DNA from 4 places in the Nocardia sp. NPDC051832 genome. Region 1 is predicted to be linked to each of the others. Evidence: riboswitches for the same ligand, from Rfam matches in the RefSeq annotation. Region 1 holds a riboswitch; each other region holds the start of a gene.
What was found. Region 1 has a riboswitch for cobalamin ahead of AB0M14_RS25475 (ABC transporter substrate-binding protein). Riboswitches for the same ligand answer to the same signal wherever they lie in the genome.
Positions count from the first base shown of each region.

Region 2: another riboswitch for cobalamin. It lies ahead of metE (5-methyltetrahydropteroyltriglutamate--homocysteine S-methyltransferase); the one in region 1 lies ahead of AB0M14_RS25475 (ABC transporter substrate-binding protein).
Region 3: another riboswitch for cobalamin. It lies ahead of AB0M14_RS03795 (CbtB-domain containing protein); the one in region 1 lies ahead of AB0M14_RS25475 (ABC transporter substrate-binding protein).
Region 4: another riboswitch for cobalamin. It lies ahead of AB0M14_RS31195 (ABC transporter substrate-binding protein); the one in region 1 lies ahead of AB0M14_RS25475 (ABC transporter substrate-binding protein).

Region 1 is NZ_JBFAYL010000003.1:1,666,331-1,670,183, reverse strand. It holds gene AB0M14_RS25480 (ABC transporter permease) at 1-4, opposite strand, end outside; gene AB0M14_RS25475 (ABC transporter substrate-binding protein) at 15-1,607, opposite strand; cobalamin riboswitch at 1,624-1,812, opposite strand; gene AB0M14_RS25470 (DUF4173 domain-containing protein) at 2,383-3,853, shown strand, end outside.
Region 2 is NZ_JBFAYL010000002.1:297,091-300,943, forward strand. It holds gene metE (5-methyltetrahydropteroyltriglutamate--homocysteine S-methyltransferase) at 1-2,091, opposite strand, end outside; cobalamin riboswitch at 2,239-2,452, opposite strand; gene AB0M14_RS11135 (pyruvate carboxylase) at 2,666-3,853, shown strand, end outside.
Region 3 is NZ_JBFAYL010000001.1:886,747-890,599, forward strand. It holds gene AB0M14_RS03780 (A/G-specific adenine glycosylase) at 1-341, shown strand, start outside; gene AB0M14_RS03785 (alpha/beta hydrolase) at 370-1,110, opposite strand; gene AB0M14_RS03790 (antibiotic biosynthesis monooxygenase) at 1,221-1,532, shown strand; cobalamin riboswitch at 1,564-1,721, shown strand; gene AB0M14_RS03795 (CbtB-domain containing protein) at 1,755-1,949, shown strand; gene AB0M14_RS03800 (CbtA family protein) at 1,940-2,716, shown strand; gene AB0M14_RS03805 (hypothetical protein) at 2,752-3,249, shown strand; gene AB0M14_RS03810 (OsmC family peroxiredoxin) at 3,316-3,756, opposite strand; gene AB0M14_RS03815 (SRPBCC domain-containing protein) at 3,814-3,853, opposite strand, start outside.
Region 4 is NZ_JBFAYL010000005.1:371,932-375,784, reverse strand. It holds gene AB0M14_RS31200 (ABC transporter permease) at 1-167, opposite strand, end outside; gene AB0M14_RS31195 (ABC transporter substrate-binding protein) at 175-1,827, opposite strand; cobalamin riboswitch at 1,842-2,030, opposite strand; gene AB0M14_RS31190 (VOC family protein) at 2,027-2,401, opposite strand; gene AB0M14_RS31185 (hypothetical protein) at 2,522-3,277, opposite strand; gene AB0M14_RS31180 (ABC transporter substrate-binding protein) at 3,345-3,853, opposite strand, start outside.

The sequences.
Region 1 (3,853 bases):
TCACGACCGGCGGATCACTGCTCGGCGAGCCAGGTGGTCGCGTAATTCGCCCAGTCGTCGGTGCCGGGCACGCCGTTGCGCACGCCGCCCACATGATTCTTCGCCGCATCGGGTCGCTTGGCGAAGCTGTGCAGGATGTAGCCGCCCTCGTTCCAGAGTTCTTCCTGCAGTTGCCGATACAGCTCGGTGCGGCGCCGCGGATCCATGGCGGCGCGGGCCTGAGCGAAGGTGGCGTCCCAGCCGGGCCGCCGCCAGCCGGTGCCGTTGCTGGGTGACGCGCTGGTCATCGTCTGGCCGTAGAAGTAGTCGAGACTGTAGTTCCACCAGCCGATGTGGGACAGCGCCGCCTTGCCGCTGACCTGAGAGAAGTAGGTGTCGGCCGGGACCGATTCCAGCTTGATGGTGATACCGGCGGCCTTGGCGTGCTCGGCGTACAAGGTGGCCGCCTCGAGCATGCCCGGCATACCGTCGGCCGTGGGCAGCGTCACCGTCAGGTTCTCTTTGCCGGCCTCGCGCAACAGTTCCCGCGCCCGCTGCGGATCGTAGGACCGCTGCGGCAGGGTGTCGTGATAGAACGGCGCGCCCTTGCCGTAGATGTCGTTGCCGACCTCGGCGTAGCCGTAATACACCGAGTCGACCATGGCCTGCCGATCCACCGCCAGCCGCATCGCCTGCCGCACCCGCGGATCATCGAAAGGCGCGGTGTCCACCCGCATCTGGAACGCGCCCATCAAACCGGCGGGCGGAACCACCACGGTGGTGTTCGGATCGCTCGACAGCGTGCGCGCCTGCAAGTACGAGATCTCGTGCGCGACATCGGCTTCCCCGGACAGGAAGGCGTTCATCCGGGCTTCGGTCTCGGCGATCTGGATGATCTCGACCTCATCCAGCAGCACCGCCCCGTCCCAGTACCGCTCGTTGCGCCGCAACAGGGTTCGGTCGCCGGGTGACCAGCGCGCCAGCGCGAACGGTCCGGTGCCCACCGGCAGCGCCGAGCCGTCGATGACGCCGGTGCCGTCCTTGACGATGTAGCAGTACCAGCCCGCCAGCACCGAACCGAAGTCCGCCAGCGGTGATTTCATCGACACCACCACGCCGAGGTCGCCGTCGGCGCGGGTGCGCGACATGTCGACCACCGAGAGATCTCCGGAGGACTTCTTGGCCGGATCGAGCATCCGCTGGAAGCTCCACAGCACATCGCGCGCGGTCAGCGGGGTGCCGTCACTGAACACCACGCCCGGGCGCAGGTTGATGCGCCACTCGCTGCCGTCGGCGTTCGGCTCCAGCGACCGGGCCAGCCGGTACCGCAACGTCAGGTCGTTGTTGTAGGCAACCAGCTTGTCCCACACGTTCTTGGACACGGCGCCGCCGGCCGAACTGCCGGCCTGATGCGGGTCCAGGACGTCCGCGCTCGCCGACCGTCCGGCGATCACCGAGCGCAAGCGCCCGCCCGTCCGCGGTGGACCCAGCGGCGCACCCGCCGGTCCGCTTTCGGAGCCGCAGCCCGTCATCATTCCGCCCAGCACGACAGCGCCGAACGCTCCCGCACTGCCCAGCAGGAACTTCCGGCGGCCGAGACCAGGCCGATCCGATGTGTAGTTGTTCATTGCCATCCTCGTGGGTGGATCCCGATACCTCCGGCGCAGGTATCCTGGCTCCCGGATCGACACACCTCCGCCGGCCTTCCAACCTGGGCAGGTCGTGACCATGAATCGGCGGATTGCTCCCCGGTGACAGTTGCGGGACAGCCCCGGATTCGCACCGGTGTTCCCTACGCCGGGTACCGACCCTACAGCGGCCGAACCGCCGCACCGGCAACGAGGATGCGATGAGCCCGATTGCCACCAGGTCCGCGCGGCAACGTCACAAATTCTCCACGGGTGCCGACTTAGATCAAAAGCATTGTCCGCACCCGGATCCATGATCAAACAGAGAGCACCGATGTCCGACTCTTCGCCCGACTCCGCTGATAGTTCGGCCTCGGCGCCGCCACTTCGCCCCAAGCGCAAACGCCCACCGGTCCTGCCGATTCAACGCCTCGCACCCCGGGCGGCGGCAGCCGAGAGCCTCGAGGCAGCGGATCCCGCTGCGGCAGAACCAGAACCGAGCCCGCTCGACCAGCTGGATACAGAGAGTTCAGCTACGCCAAGCTCGCCTGCGCCCGCAGCGGATGGCGGCTCGGAGGTGGCGCAGACGCCGGAACCCAACACCGACGGCGACAGGGCAGCGACATCCGCCGAGACCCCGCCTTCGCCCTGGAGCGTCCCGTCGCCGATCGTAGGCATCGCCGCAGCGCCCGTCGGCGGCCCGTTCCAGCCGAAGCGCACTAACCCGGTAATACGACCGCCACAGCGCCTCCCACCGAAGTCGGTGCGTGTGCCCATGCCACGTGGTGCGCTCCTGGCGATCGTGCTCGCGGGCATCGCGGCCGCGGTGCTCGTCCCGCTCGATCGGCCGGGGCTCGGCTGGGTTCTGGCCGGTGTGGCAGGCATCGGCGCGGTGTACACCGTCGACCGCATGGCCCGTCGCGCGCCCGCCGAGGCACCGGATGAATCCCCGAGTGCGACAGCGGAAGACACATCGCCGGGCGAGAAGTCGCCGCGGCGCTGGCCAGGTGTGGCGTGGTGGACAGCGATCACGGTGGGACTCCTGGCCGTCGGCGCGGTGCGCGCGGCGGAGTGGTTGTTCGTGCTGTGCGCGCTGGGTGCGGCGGTGACCGTATCGCTGGCTGTGGTGCGGCGGTCCGCGAATGGGCTGATGTACGACCTGATCGCGGTCCCGGTGTCGGCGTTCGAGTCGATGCCGTGGCTGTACCACGGGATCCAGCGGCTGCCGGCGCGCAAGTCCTCCGCGGCGCAGCGGGTGGGATGGTCGGCGCTGGTGACCGTCGTGTTGCTGGCGGTGTTCATTCCGTTGCTGGCCGGGGCGGACGCGGTGTTCGCGCGACTCATCGACAGCGTGACACCGCAGTTCGACGGCGCTACGGGGGCGCGCTGGGTGTTCGTCGGCACCGTCGCGGCGCTCGCTGTCGCCGGTGCGCTGTACCTCTTGGCCGCCCCGCCGCTCCCGGCCGGAGAATCGCATTCCGTTGCCGCGCGGATCATTCGGCGGCGCTGGTCGCGGCTGGAGTGGGCGTTGCCGCTCGGCGCGCTGACGGTGTTGTTCACGGTCTTCGTAGCCACTCAGCTGGCGGTGCTCTTCGGCGGGAACGGGTATGTGCAGCGCACGTCCGGGTTGACCTACGCGGAATACGCGCGCAGCGGGTTCTGGCAGCTGTCCATCGTCAGCATGCTCACTCTCGCCGTCATCGCGGCCGTACAGACTTGGGCCGCACAGGAATCCGCGGCCGCACGGCGCTGGCTGCGAATCCTGATCTCGGCGGTCAGCGTGCTCACCCTGGTGATCGTCGCCTCCGCACTGCACCGCATGTGGACTTATCAACAGGCGTACGGATTCACCGTATTGCGTTTGCTGGTAGAGGTTTTCGAGCTCTGGGTCGGATTCGTCTACCTGCTGGTACTGGCCAGCCTGGTGCGGTTGCGCCGCCACTGGGTGCCGCGCGCCGCGGTCGGCGCGGCCGCCTCGACCCTGTTGCTTCTGGCGTGCGTAAACCCGGAAGGCCTTATCGCCGAACAGAATATCGAGCGCTGGCTGTCCGGCAAGACCGTCGAGACAACCGGTGGCCGCGAGGTGAAAACGGACCTCGATCTCGACTATCTGAGCAGCCTGTCCCCCGACGCACTGTCCGCCCTCGAGCGCATGCCCGAACCCCGGCGCAGCCAGATCGCCGCCGCGATTCGCGCCGACCTCGAATCGGACTCCTGGCAGGGCTGGAACTGGTCGAGATTCGCTA
Region 2 (3,853 bases), on a different contig from region 1:
CGGCGAGTGGATGTCGTACACGCCCGGCCCGACACCCAGGTCGAAGCCCGCCGCGTTGAGGTCGTCGAGCACCTCCATGTGCGAGCGCGCGGCCTCGATCGAGGTCACGTCGGCGTCCAGGCCCGCGATCGCGTCGATGACCTCACCGAACTCCGAATAGCAGAGATGGGTGTGGACCTGGGTGGTGTCGGCCACGCCGGAGGTGGCCAGGCGGAAGGCCCGCACCGACCAGTCCAGGTAGCCGGGCTGATCGGCGGCGCGCAGCGGCAGCAGCTCGCGCAGGGCGGGCTCGTCGACCTGGACGATGCGGATGCCCGCCGCCTCCAGGTCCACCGTTTCGTCGCGGATCGCCAGCGCGACCTGTGCGGCCGAGTCGGCCAGCGGCTGATCGTCGCGCACGAACGACCAGGCCAGAATGGTCACCGGGCCGGTGAGCATGCCCTTGACCGGCTTGCCGGTGAGCGACTGCGCGTAGGTGATCCAGTCGACGGTCATCGGCTCGCGCCGGGACACGTCGCCGAACAGGATCGGCGGGCGCACGCAGCGGGTGCCGTAGGACTGCACCCAGCCCAGTTCGGTGGCGGCGAAACCGTCGAGCTGCTCGGCGAAGTACTGCACCATGTCGTTGCGTTCCGGCTCGCCGTGCACCAGGACGTCCAGGCCCAGCTTCTCCTGCAGCGTGATGACATCGGCGATTTCGGCGCGCATCCGGCGGACGTACTCGGCCTGGTCGATCTGGCCCTTGCGCAGCAGCGCGCGGGCCACCCGGATCGCCGAGGTCTGCGGGTAGGAGCCGATCGTGGTGGTCGGCAGGCTGGGCAGGTCCAGGTGCGCGGCTTGCAGCGCGCGGCGTTCGTCGGCCGGTGTGCGCCGGTCGGCATCCGCGTCGAGCGCCGCCAGCCGGGCCCGCACCTGCGGGTCGGCCAGTCGCGGATCGTTGCGCCGGGTGTCCAGCGCCGCACGGACCGTGGCCAATTCGGCGGCGACCGCCTCCGTGCCCGATTGCAGCGCGGTGGCGAGCAGCCGCACCTCGGCGACCTTCTCCGCGCCGAAGGCCAGCCAGGACCGCAGCTGGTCGTCCAGGCCGGCTTCGACGGCCAGGGTGTAGGGCACGTGCAGCAGCGAGCAGGAGGTCGACACCGCGACCGCCGCCGCGGAACCGAGCACGGTGCCCAGCGACGCCAGCGCCCGATCGAGGTCGGTGCGCCAGACATTGCGTCCGTCGACCACACCGGCGACCAGCAGCTTGCCGGCCAGCGCGGGCACCGCCACCACCTCGGCGGGCTCGGCGGCGGTGAAATCGACTGCGACGCCCTCGATATCGGTGTCCGCCAGCGCGCTCAGCGCCGCCCGCGGCTGCCCGAAGTAGGTGGCGACCAGGATCGCCGGGCGATCGTCGCCGGCCGACAGCGCGCTGTAAGTGCTTCGCACCAGCTCGATTTCGGCGTCATCGAGATCGGTGACCAGCACCGGCTCGTCGATCTGCACCCACTGCGCACCCGCGGCGGCCAGCTGCCGCAGCAATTCCCGGTACAGCGGCACCAGCTCGTCGAGCCGATCCAGCACCGCGCCGCCGGTCGCCTTCGCCAGCTTCAGGAAGGTGAGCGGCCCGATCACCACCGGCCGGGCCGGAACGCCGAGCGCGATCGCCTCGGCCAGCTCGCTCAGCAGTTTCTCCGGGTGCAGCGAGAACACGGTGTCCGCACCGATTTCGGGCACCAGATAGTGGTAGTTGGTGTCGAACCACTTGGTCATTTCCAGCGGCTCGATGGTGTCGGTACCGCGCGCGGCGGCGAAGTACCGGTCCAGCGGATCCGCGAGACCGGCGACCCGCGGCGGCAACGCGCCGAGCAGTACCGCGGTATCGAGCATCTGGTCGTAGTAGGAGAAGGTGCCCACGGGCACCGAATCGATTCCGGCGGCGGCCAATTCGGCGTACTGCCGGCGGCGCAGGTCCGCTGCGACCCCGTGCAGGCCGGAGGCGTCCAAACGCCCGGCCCAGTAGGACTCGGTGGCGCGTTTGAGTTCCCGACGAGGTCCCACTCGCGGAAGCCCGAGAACCGTTGCGGTGAAAGGAGATTTGACAGTCACGATTGTGCTCCAGTGCTGTGTCGGTCGTGAACCATCGCCATTCGGGCGGGCAGCACCGGGAGACATCGCACGGGCCGTAGGGGAGCCCGAAGATGTCTGCACTGGTGGTCCGCGCGCCCATTCCACGAGGCGGTGGCCGCCGGATACGGCGTATCCGGCACAACTGGCAGGTCTTCGGACTTGCGGGCACGGGCCTTCTGGCCGACCCCCGGGGTGGGGGGCTCACCTACTGGCCGTCGCTTCCCGGATCACTCCAGTGCTTGGTTGACGGCGGTCGTTCCTGCATACCGCTGCGGGACAGTCCCGGATTCTCACCGGGTTCCCTCTCGATCCCCGGTGTACCGGAAAGATCTCGACTCCGATGCGTGACGTCGGGGCTCCAACTCGTCGCGCACTGGAGAAACCAGCTGCGTTGTCCAGCATAAGCCGCGCCGCAAATATTCCGGACACCGGGCACGGAAATGTGACGCCACGATTTCCGCAACTTCGCAACCGTGCTAGGCCCGGTTGTGAAGATGACTGCGAAGCCCGTATCCGTGTCGGAGCTGTGCTCTGCGCCAGGTACCTTGGGTCAATGTTCTCGAAAGTCTTGGTTGCCAATCGCGGCGAAATCGCCATCCGCGCCTTCCGCGCGGCCTACGAACTGGGCATCGGGACGGTCGCCGTCTTTCCCTACGAGGACCGCAATTCGGTCCATCGTCTGAAGGCTGCCGAGTCCTACCAGATCGGTGAGCAGGGACACCCGGTCCGGGCCTACCTGTCCATCGACGCGATCATCGACGCGGCCAAGTCCGCCGGCGCCGACGCGATCTATCCCGGTTACGGCTTCCTCTCCGAGAACCCCGACCTGGCCGCCGCGTGCGCCCGCGAGGGCATCACCTTCATCGGCCCCTCGGCCGAGGTGCTGGAGATGGCGGGCAACAAGGCCACCGCCATCGAGGCGGCCAAGGCCGCCGGGCTGCCGGTGCTGAAGTCCAGCGCGCCGTCGGCCGACATCGATGAGCTGCTGACCGCCTCCGAACAGCTCGAGTACCCGATCTTCGTGAAGGCCGTCGCGGGCGGTGGCGGGCGCGGTATGCGCCGGGTCGCCGCGCCCGAACAGCTGCGCGAATCGATCGAGGCGGCCTCGCGCGAGGCGGAATCGGCTTTCGGTGATCCGACGGTCTTCCTCGAGCAGGCGGTGGTGAATCCGCGTCATATCGAGGTGCAGATCCTGGCCGATCAGCACGGCAATGTCATGCATTTGTTCGAGCGTGACTGCTCGGTGCAGCGCCGCCATCAGAAGGTCATCGAGCTCGCTCCCGCGCCGAATCTGGATCCGGCGCTGCGCGAGCGGATCTGCAACGACGCGGTCGCCTTCGCTCGCCAGATCGGTTACAGCTGCGCGGGCACCGTGGAGTTCTTGCTCGATGAGCGCGGTAACCACGTTTTCATCGAGATGAACCCGCGCATCCAGGTCGAGCACACGGTGACCGAGGAGATCACCGACGTCGACCTGGTGCAGTCGCAGTTGCGTATCGCCGCCGGGCAGTCGCTGGAAGAGCTTGGCCTGAGCCAGGATTCGGTGTCCATCCGGGGTGCGGCGCTGCAGTGCCGGATCACCACCGAGGATCCGGCCAACGGTTTCCGCCCCGACACCGGGCGGATCACCGCCTATCGCACGCCGGGCGGCGCGGGCATCCGCCTGGACGGCGGCGCGAACCTGGGCGCGGAGATCGGCGCCTACTTCGACTCGATGCTGGTGAAGCTGACCTGCCGCGGC
Region 3 (3,853 bases), on a different contig from region 1:
CGCTGATGGAGCTCGGGGCGACGGTGTGCACAGCGCGCAGCCCGGAATGCTCAGGGTGCCCGCTGCCGCGCTGCGCCTGGGTCGAGGCCGGGCGGCCCGCGTCGCAGGTGGTGCGCCGGGTGCAGAAGTACGAGGGCACCGACCGGCAGGCCCGTGGGCGGCTGCTGGATGTGCTGCGGGATTCCAGCGGGCCGGTGGAGCGGGTGCGGCTGGATCTGGCGTGGACGCGGGACCCGGGCCAGCGCGATCGGGCGCTGGATTCGCTGCTGGTCGATGGTCTGATCGAGCAGACCGAGGATGGGTTGTTCGCGCTGGCCGGGGAAGGCGGCCCGGTTTCCTGATCCGCCTGGTCCCGGCCGAACGCCGAGGTCAGAGGACGCGGTTGAGGAATGCCTCGACTTCGGCGCGGTAGACCTCGGGCTGGTCGTCGTGGACCAGGTGCCCGGCGTCCGGGACCAAGGTGTAGCTGGCGTTCGGATTGGTGTCCGCCATTTCGCGCATCTGTCCTGGCGGAGTGATGGTGAATTCACCTTCCAGCAGCAGCACCGGAGCCCGTACCGAGCGCCATTCGGTCCAGAAGTCCCGAGTGCCCCACTCTTCGGAGATATCGCGGAAAGTGCTGACCGAGCCGTGTAATCGGTAGCCGTCGGGCCCGTGCTCGAAGGAGTTCAAGAAATACCGGCCCGCGACCGGCCCGAAGAAGTCGAGCATGGCGTCGGCATCCGGGAACGGCTGCGGCCAAGCCTCGATCATGGCGGCCCAATCCGCCGCGGTACGGCCCTGGAAATCGGGAGCGATGTCCTCGACCACCAGCGCGCGCACCCGCTCGGGATGTTGCGCGGCGAACACCCACCCGTGCAGCCCGCCCATCGAATGCCCGACTACCACCATCGGCTCGGCAATGCTCGCCGTCGCCGCCGTCAGATCGGTTACGAAAGCTTCGGTAGTCAGCTCCGCCGGCGTCGGCCGACCGTGCCCAGCCGCGTCGAAGGTGTAAACGTGCCCATACCCGCGCAACCAATCCAGATGGTCCCCCCACGTCCGCGCACTACCCATCAACCCATGCAGCAGCAGAATCGGCACCCCGGCCCCGCCCTCGTCATACAACACCAGCCGCATTCTGCCGCATAAACCCTTGGAGGCGTCCTGACGCCGACCCCGCATTCTGCCGCATTTGCGCGTGGCGGCGTCCTGACGCCGACCGGGCTTAGACTCGGGCCATGGCTGTCGTGAAGATCAACGCGATCGAGGTTCCGGAGGGCGCGGGCCCCGAATTGGAGAAGCGGTTCGCCCATCGCGCGCACGCGGTGGAGGGGTCGCCCGGGTTCCTCGGCTTCCAGCTGCTGCGTCCCGTCTCCGGGGACAACCGGTATTTCGTTGTCACCCAGTGGGATTCCGAGGAGTCCTTCGCGGCCTGGCGGGACGGCCCGGCGCGCGCCGCGCATGCGGGCAGCGGCGACAAGAAGCCGGTGTCGACCGGCGCCGCGCTGCTGGAGTTCGAGGTGGTCATGGACGTTTCCCCCAAATCCTGAGCGCGTTCCCAGATGTCGGATACGCCGGTTGACGGCACCTGCCTCGGGCTGTCACAGTTCGAGGGACAGACGCGAGGGTGATGCGGTAATTCCGGTGTGAAACCGGAGCGGTCGCGCCACTGTGATCCACGCACCGAGTTCTCCGAGGTGCCGGAAAGCCAGACGCCGGCACCCATCGCACGGAACACTCGATGGGGACGCGTATCCCTAGGAGGAACTCGTATGGCTATCGCGCATACCCCCAGCCGGGCAACCGATTCGCTGGCAACCGTGCTCGTCACGGTGGGTGTCGTCCTGCTCGCACTGCTCACGCTCTACCTGGTCGGTTTCGATCAGGGAGCCATCTCGCGCAGCGGGATGTTCATGCATGAGCTGATGCACGACGGACGTCATCTGCTGGGGCTTCCGTGCCACTGAGCGAGAACTTCAAAACCCTGCTGCTTCGTGGCCTGCTGGCCGGTTTGATCGCCGGTCTGCTGGCCGCCACGGTGGGCTACTTCGTCGGCGAACCCAAGATCGACGCCGCGATCGCTATCGAGGAAGCCGCCGCTGCCGCCGAGGCGCCGGGCGAGGCCGGTGGCCATTCACACGGTGACGAGGAAGAACCCCTGGTCAGCCGCGATGGTCAGAAGGGCGGCCAGTTCCTGGCGCTCGGCCTCGCCGGGCTCGCGCTCGGCGCCATTTTCGCGAGTGTCGCGAATGTCGCACGGCGCTACAGCTCGACGACCGGTCCCCGGCTGGCGCTCGCGCTGGCGGTCGGCGGTTGGCTGGCCATCGTCGCGGTGCCGTTCTTCAAGTACCCCGCGAACCCGCCGGCGGTGGGTGACCCGGACACGATCAACAACCGCACCCTGCTCTGGGTGGCCGCGGTGCTGCTCGGATTGGCGGCGGTCGGGGCCGGTACCTATGTGTACAAGCTCCTTTCGGCCCAGCCCGACACCCTGCGCCTGATCGCCGGTGTCGCGGCGTTCGTGCTGCTCACCACGCTCGGCTACGTGCTGCTGCCCGGTGTGGACGAGGTGAAAGCGGACTTCCCGCCGAGTCTGCTGTGGCAATTCCGGGTGGCTTCGCTGACCCAGACCGCGACCCTGTGGGCAGCGCTCGGCCTCGGCTTCGCCGCACTGACCGAATTCGCGGCGCGCGGTAATACCCAGGTACGGGAACCGGCCGCTACCGCAGGCTGATCCGGAACCAGAACACCACGGGCAGTGTCGGTCTCATGACCGGCACTGCCTTTTCCGTTTGGCCCGAAAACCTTTCGCTCGCACCGATCCGGGAACCCGCGCGGGCGCCCCGCGCGGTCTCGCTGGCGTTCGGGGCGCTCGTCGCCGCGCTGCTCGCCGGCGTCGCCGAAGCGCTCGCACAAGCCGCGCTGCTGCTGGAGCGCTCGGACACCGATCTGGGCGGGCTCGCGACCGGCCTCGCCCTGCGCGCCACGATCTACCTGGTGGTGCTGGCCGTGGCCATCCGGATGACGCACGGCGACCGCTGGGCCCGTATCGCGCTGACCTTCGGCATCGGCGTCCTCGGCCTCGCCTCGCTGCTGATCGAGCCGATTCGCGCCGTGCTGTCCGCCGACGACTTCGCCGACCTGTTCGACGGGATCACCGCCAGCGGCGTCGGTATCGCGATCCTCCGCGCCATCCACGTGGCGGCGGTCCTCATCGCGATCCCCGCGATGTACCACCGCACCGCCCGCCCCTACTTCCGCGCCTGAACCGGCCGCATGGCTCCTCGCGTACCGGATCGGGCCGGGACGCGAAGAACCAAGCGGCGGTGTGGTTTACGCGAGGGCCGCGTCGAGCGAGATGGTGTCCACGCCCGCCAGGGCCTTGCTCACCGGGCAGCCGGCCTTGGCGGCGGCAGCGGCGGCGGCGAACCCGTCGGCGTCCAGACCCGACACCCGGCCGCGCACCGTCAGCTTGATGGCGGTGATCCGGAAGCCGCCGGCCGGGTCCGGGCCCAGGGTGACATCGGCGGTCACGTCCAGGCTCTCCGGCGTCCCGCCCGCGTTGGCGATCTGCGCCGAGAGCGCCATCGCGAAGCACGACGAGTGCGCGGCGGCGATGAGCTCTTCCGGGCTGGTCGTGCCGTCGGCGTTGTCCGCCGAACGCTTCGGGAACGACACGTCGAACTTGCCGACGCCGGAGCTGGCCAGGTCGACCTGCCCCGAGCCGTCCTGCAGTCCGCCGGTCCAAGCGGTGCGCGCGGTACGTGTTGGCATCACGGTCCTTTCAGATGATTCGATCTGTCGGCAACGAACCTACTCCGGGCGCTGAGCTCACGGAGCGGTACGGCGGTCGAGCTGTTCCAGCACCAGC
Region 4 (3,853 bases), on a different contig from region 1:
GCGCTGATCTGCTCGGGCGGTGGCTCCGGAACACCCTGTGCGACAAGGATCATGCGCGCGGGGTCGCCCGGAGCCAACGGCATCAGGGCCCAGATCAGCACGCTGGCGCCGAGCAAGGTCAGCAGTGCTTCGACGACCCGGCGGCGCGCCAGGACGAATACTCGCATCGCCGCGCTATTTGCCGGTCTGGCTGGTGAGGTGCCTGCGCACGCTCGACACCCGGTAGTCGGCCCACTCCGGACCCGTCACCACGGTGAAGTACTTGAAGGTGCCCGCGACCACATAGGCCTGCTCCCGCACCAGGATCTGCTGCGCCCGCTCGAGCAGCGCGTCGCGGCGCGCGGTATCGAACTCGCCGCGCAACTGTGCGCCGATCGCGTCGATCTCCGGGTTCGCCACGCCCTGCGCGTTCGAGGAACCACCGGTGGTCCAGCGCACCAGGTACGGCTGGATCGGGTCGGCGGTGCCCGAGAGCGAACCACTCAGCGCCACCGACGATTCCCACGCGCCCGGATCCTTCTTCACCGCGGCGGAGTCCTCGGCGTTGTCGATGCGCAGCTCGAAACCGGCGCGCGCGACCTGGTCCTGCATCGCGATCGCGACATCGTTGGTCTCCGGGCCCTGAGCCTGGGTCACGAAGCGCACCACCAGCCGCCGGCCGTCCTTGGACCGGATGCCGTCCCCGCCCGGCACCCAGCCCGCGGTGTCGAGCAGACGTTTCGCCTCGTTCAGGTCGTGCACCTGACTGTCCACCGCGAACGACATGGTGGGCGGGTACAGGCCGGTGGCCGCCGCGAACTGGCCATTGCCGACGTCGGCGGCGATGCCCCGGTAGTCGATCGCCGCGGTGAACGCCTTGCGCACAGCGGTATCGGTGAAGATTCCGGCTTTCAGGTTCATCTCCACCAGCAGCGACTGCAACGCGAGTTCCGAGGACAGCACATGCATGTCCTTGTCCCCCTTCAGTTCCAGCTTGGCCGACGTCGACGGGTAGAACGCCATATCGGCCTCGCCGCTGCGCACACCTGCCAGGCGGGCCTGCTCGTCGGGCACGACTCGCACGGTGATCCCCTTCAGCGGCGGCGTTCCCTCCCAGTGCTTCTGGTAGGGGGCGAGCACGAGGTTGTCCGGCGTCCACGCGGTGATCGCGTACGGGCCCGAATACGCACCGGCGCCCACGATCTTGGCCGAGTCGCCGCCCGCGGCGTCCATCGCGGCGACGTCGTAGATCTGTAAGGAGTTGTCCCGCGCCGCGAGCGCGGCGGGCACCATCGCGTTCGGCGCCGGCGTCGTGATCACGACCTTCTCGCCGTCGGCGGTCACCGTCGTCGCCTGGTCGAGATACACCCGGGCCGCGGCGGATCGGGCGATCTGCCGGCTCAGCGCCGCGGCCACCGCCGGGGCGTCGACCGGCTTGCCGTTCTGGAAGGTGACGCCCTTGCGCAGCGTCGCGACCCAGCGGGTGTCCCCGTCGCGGACGACGGACTCCGCCAGCCACGGCGCGACCTCGCCGGTTTCGGTGATCTGGAGCAGATTCTCCGCCACGCCCCAGTCGAAGAGCCAGTTCGTGCCGGTGCCGATCGGGTCCAGACCGGCGATCTTGTAGGAGTTGTAGATCGTCAGGGTGCCGTCACCGGCGGCGCGCAAGGCGCGCGCGGAAGACGCCGCGCCGCCGTCGTTCTCGCCCGCGCAACCGGTGAATACCAGGGCGACCGCGAGCAGTCCCGCCAGGGCGGCAGCGGCCCGGGAACGGCGCTGTCGCCCGGTCCCGGGCGCATGGTCGGATAGCCGCGCGGCGCTGGGCCGGCGGCGCGTAAGCACTCGCATCGTCATCCTCGTGAAGCTCGGTCCTGAAACGGCGCAGGTATCCTGGCTCCCGGATCAACGCTCGCCTTCGGCCTTCCAACCCAGGAAGGTCGTGGCCATCAGTGAAGGTCTGCTCCTCGGTCACAGTTGCGGGACAGCCCCGGATTCGCACCGGTGTTCCCTGCGGGAGTGAACCTAGCAGCACGCGGCCACCGGCCGTTCAGCCGGTGATCAGCGGCGCACCCACGATCCACTCGTGCCCGAACGGGTCTCGCACCCGGCCCTGCCGGATTCCGTAGGGCTGATCCGCCACCTCGAACACGATCTCGCCGCCGGCCGCGGCCATCTGCTCGGCCAGCCCGTCGGGGTCGTCGACGATCACGCTCAGCAGCATTCCGGCCCCGCCCCGGTCGACCGTGTCGGCGTCCTTGAGCTGCAACAGCACGCCGCCGGGCAGCTCGAGCTCCGCGAACACCACGCGCCCGTCCCCGTCGTGCCGCTCCCCCGGCACAGCGCCGAAAACCTTGCAGTAGAAGCGAATCGCCTCGTCAGCGTCTGCCACGACCAGCTTCGGTGTGATCTTCTCGATATGCATGGCCCCATCCTGACCCGTCCCGCGCGCCGCGGCTTGGACGTTTGTCACCTCCCGGCGTCCGTGGCACACGAGCACGCGCCGGACCGTGCGGAACGGTCCGGCGCGTCAGCCTGGGCGGGGCTACTTCGGCGGTGCGGGCACCATCGGGTCCTTGCAGGCCGGGAGTTCCGGCGGGCACGGGGCCAGGATGGTGGAGAAGTACTGGTAGGCCGAGAACAGCGCGAGTGGTCCGCCGACGGTGAGCAGGCCGACCATCGCACCGACCGCGCCGAGCGTGGCCGCGCCGAGGACGCAACCGGCGATCGTCGCGCCCACCCAGGGCAGCAGCAGGGCGATGACGGGGCTGGCGATGGTCGCGCCCGCCGCGCCGCCGACCAAGCAGCCGATGCCGCCACCGAGCACAGCGCCGACGATCGCGCTGATCGAACCGCCGATGGTCAAGCGCTGAGCCAATACTCCGAGCGCGCCCTGATCGCGCGGGGTGAACGATTCCGCGACCGTGTGCAACGCCTGATCGGTGCTGACCACGTCGGCCGGTTGCACCGCCGCGACCGGGATGCCGCCTTCCCGGGACGGGGTGAGAAACGCTGTGTTGCCCTCGATCCGGGCGGCGATCGGGTACGCCATGGCGTCGATGCGGTAGGTCAGCGGGACGGCGGCGACGGGAGTGTCCTGCGCGTCGGTCACGACGAGCTGATCACCGACAGTCAAAAGTTTGCCGTCGCTGGTGGTCAGCACCGCGGCGTCACCCTGGCGGCTCACCTCGTAGTGCACCTCCTGCTGAGCCGGCGCGGGCGCGGCGTTGGTGACGCCGGCGCTGACGCCGAGGGCCACGGCCGCGAGCGCGGCGGTCACTACTGATCTGTGCAATTTCATCGAGAACCTCATCGTTGAATTTCAGGCTGGTCGTGACGCCGGACTGCGCCACGACCGCAGGGGTGGACTATTTACTGGTGTTGATCACGTCGCCGGTCAGCGTCCAGTGGTCGCCCTCGAACCGCTGGATCCGCATGGCTTCGATCGGGAACGCGTCGCCGGGGCCGGTTTTCATGGTGATACCGGGCAGCAGCAGGTCGACGGCGACATTGTCGAGGGCGCGCACCGCGTCCCGGAGTCCTTCGCGGGTGGGGCATTTCGCCGCCGCCATGGTCTTGTGGAAGCTCTGCGCCATCGCCCACCCGACCGCGGTGTACTGGTTCGTGGGGTCCGCACCCGGCGCGTATTGCACGACTTTCTCCCGGTAGGTGCGCATTCCGCCGTCGCCGGCCCACTGCGCGTCGGCGGGGTCCTTCATGAAGGCGACCGACACCACGCCCTGCACGTTCTGGAATCCGACCGGTTTGAGCATGCTGACGGTGTTCGCCACCTGCGCGAGGATGTGCAGCGGGTTCCAGTCGGTGTTGCGGGCCTCGGCGGCCAGCGCCTGGGAGGCGAACTTCGGGGTCGAGAAGT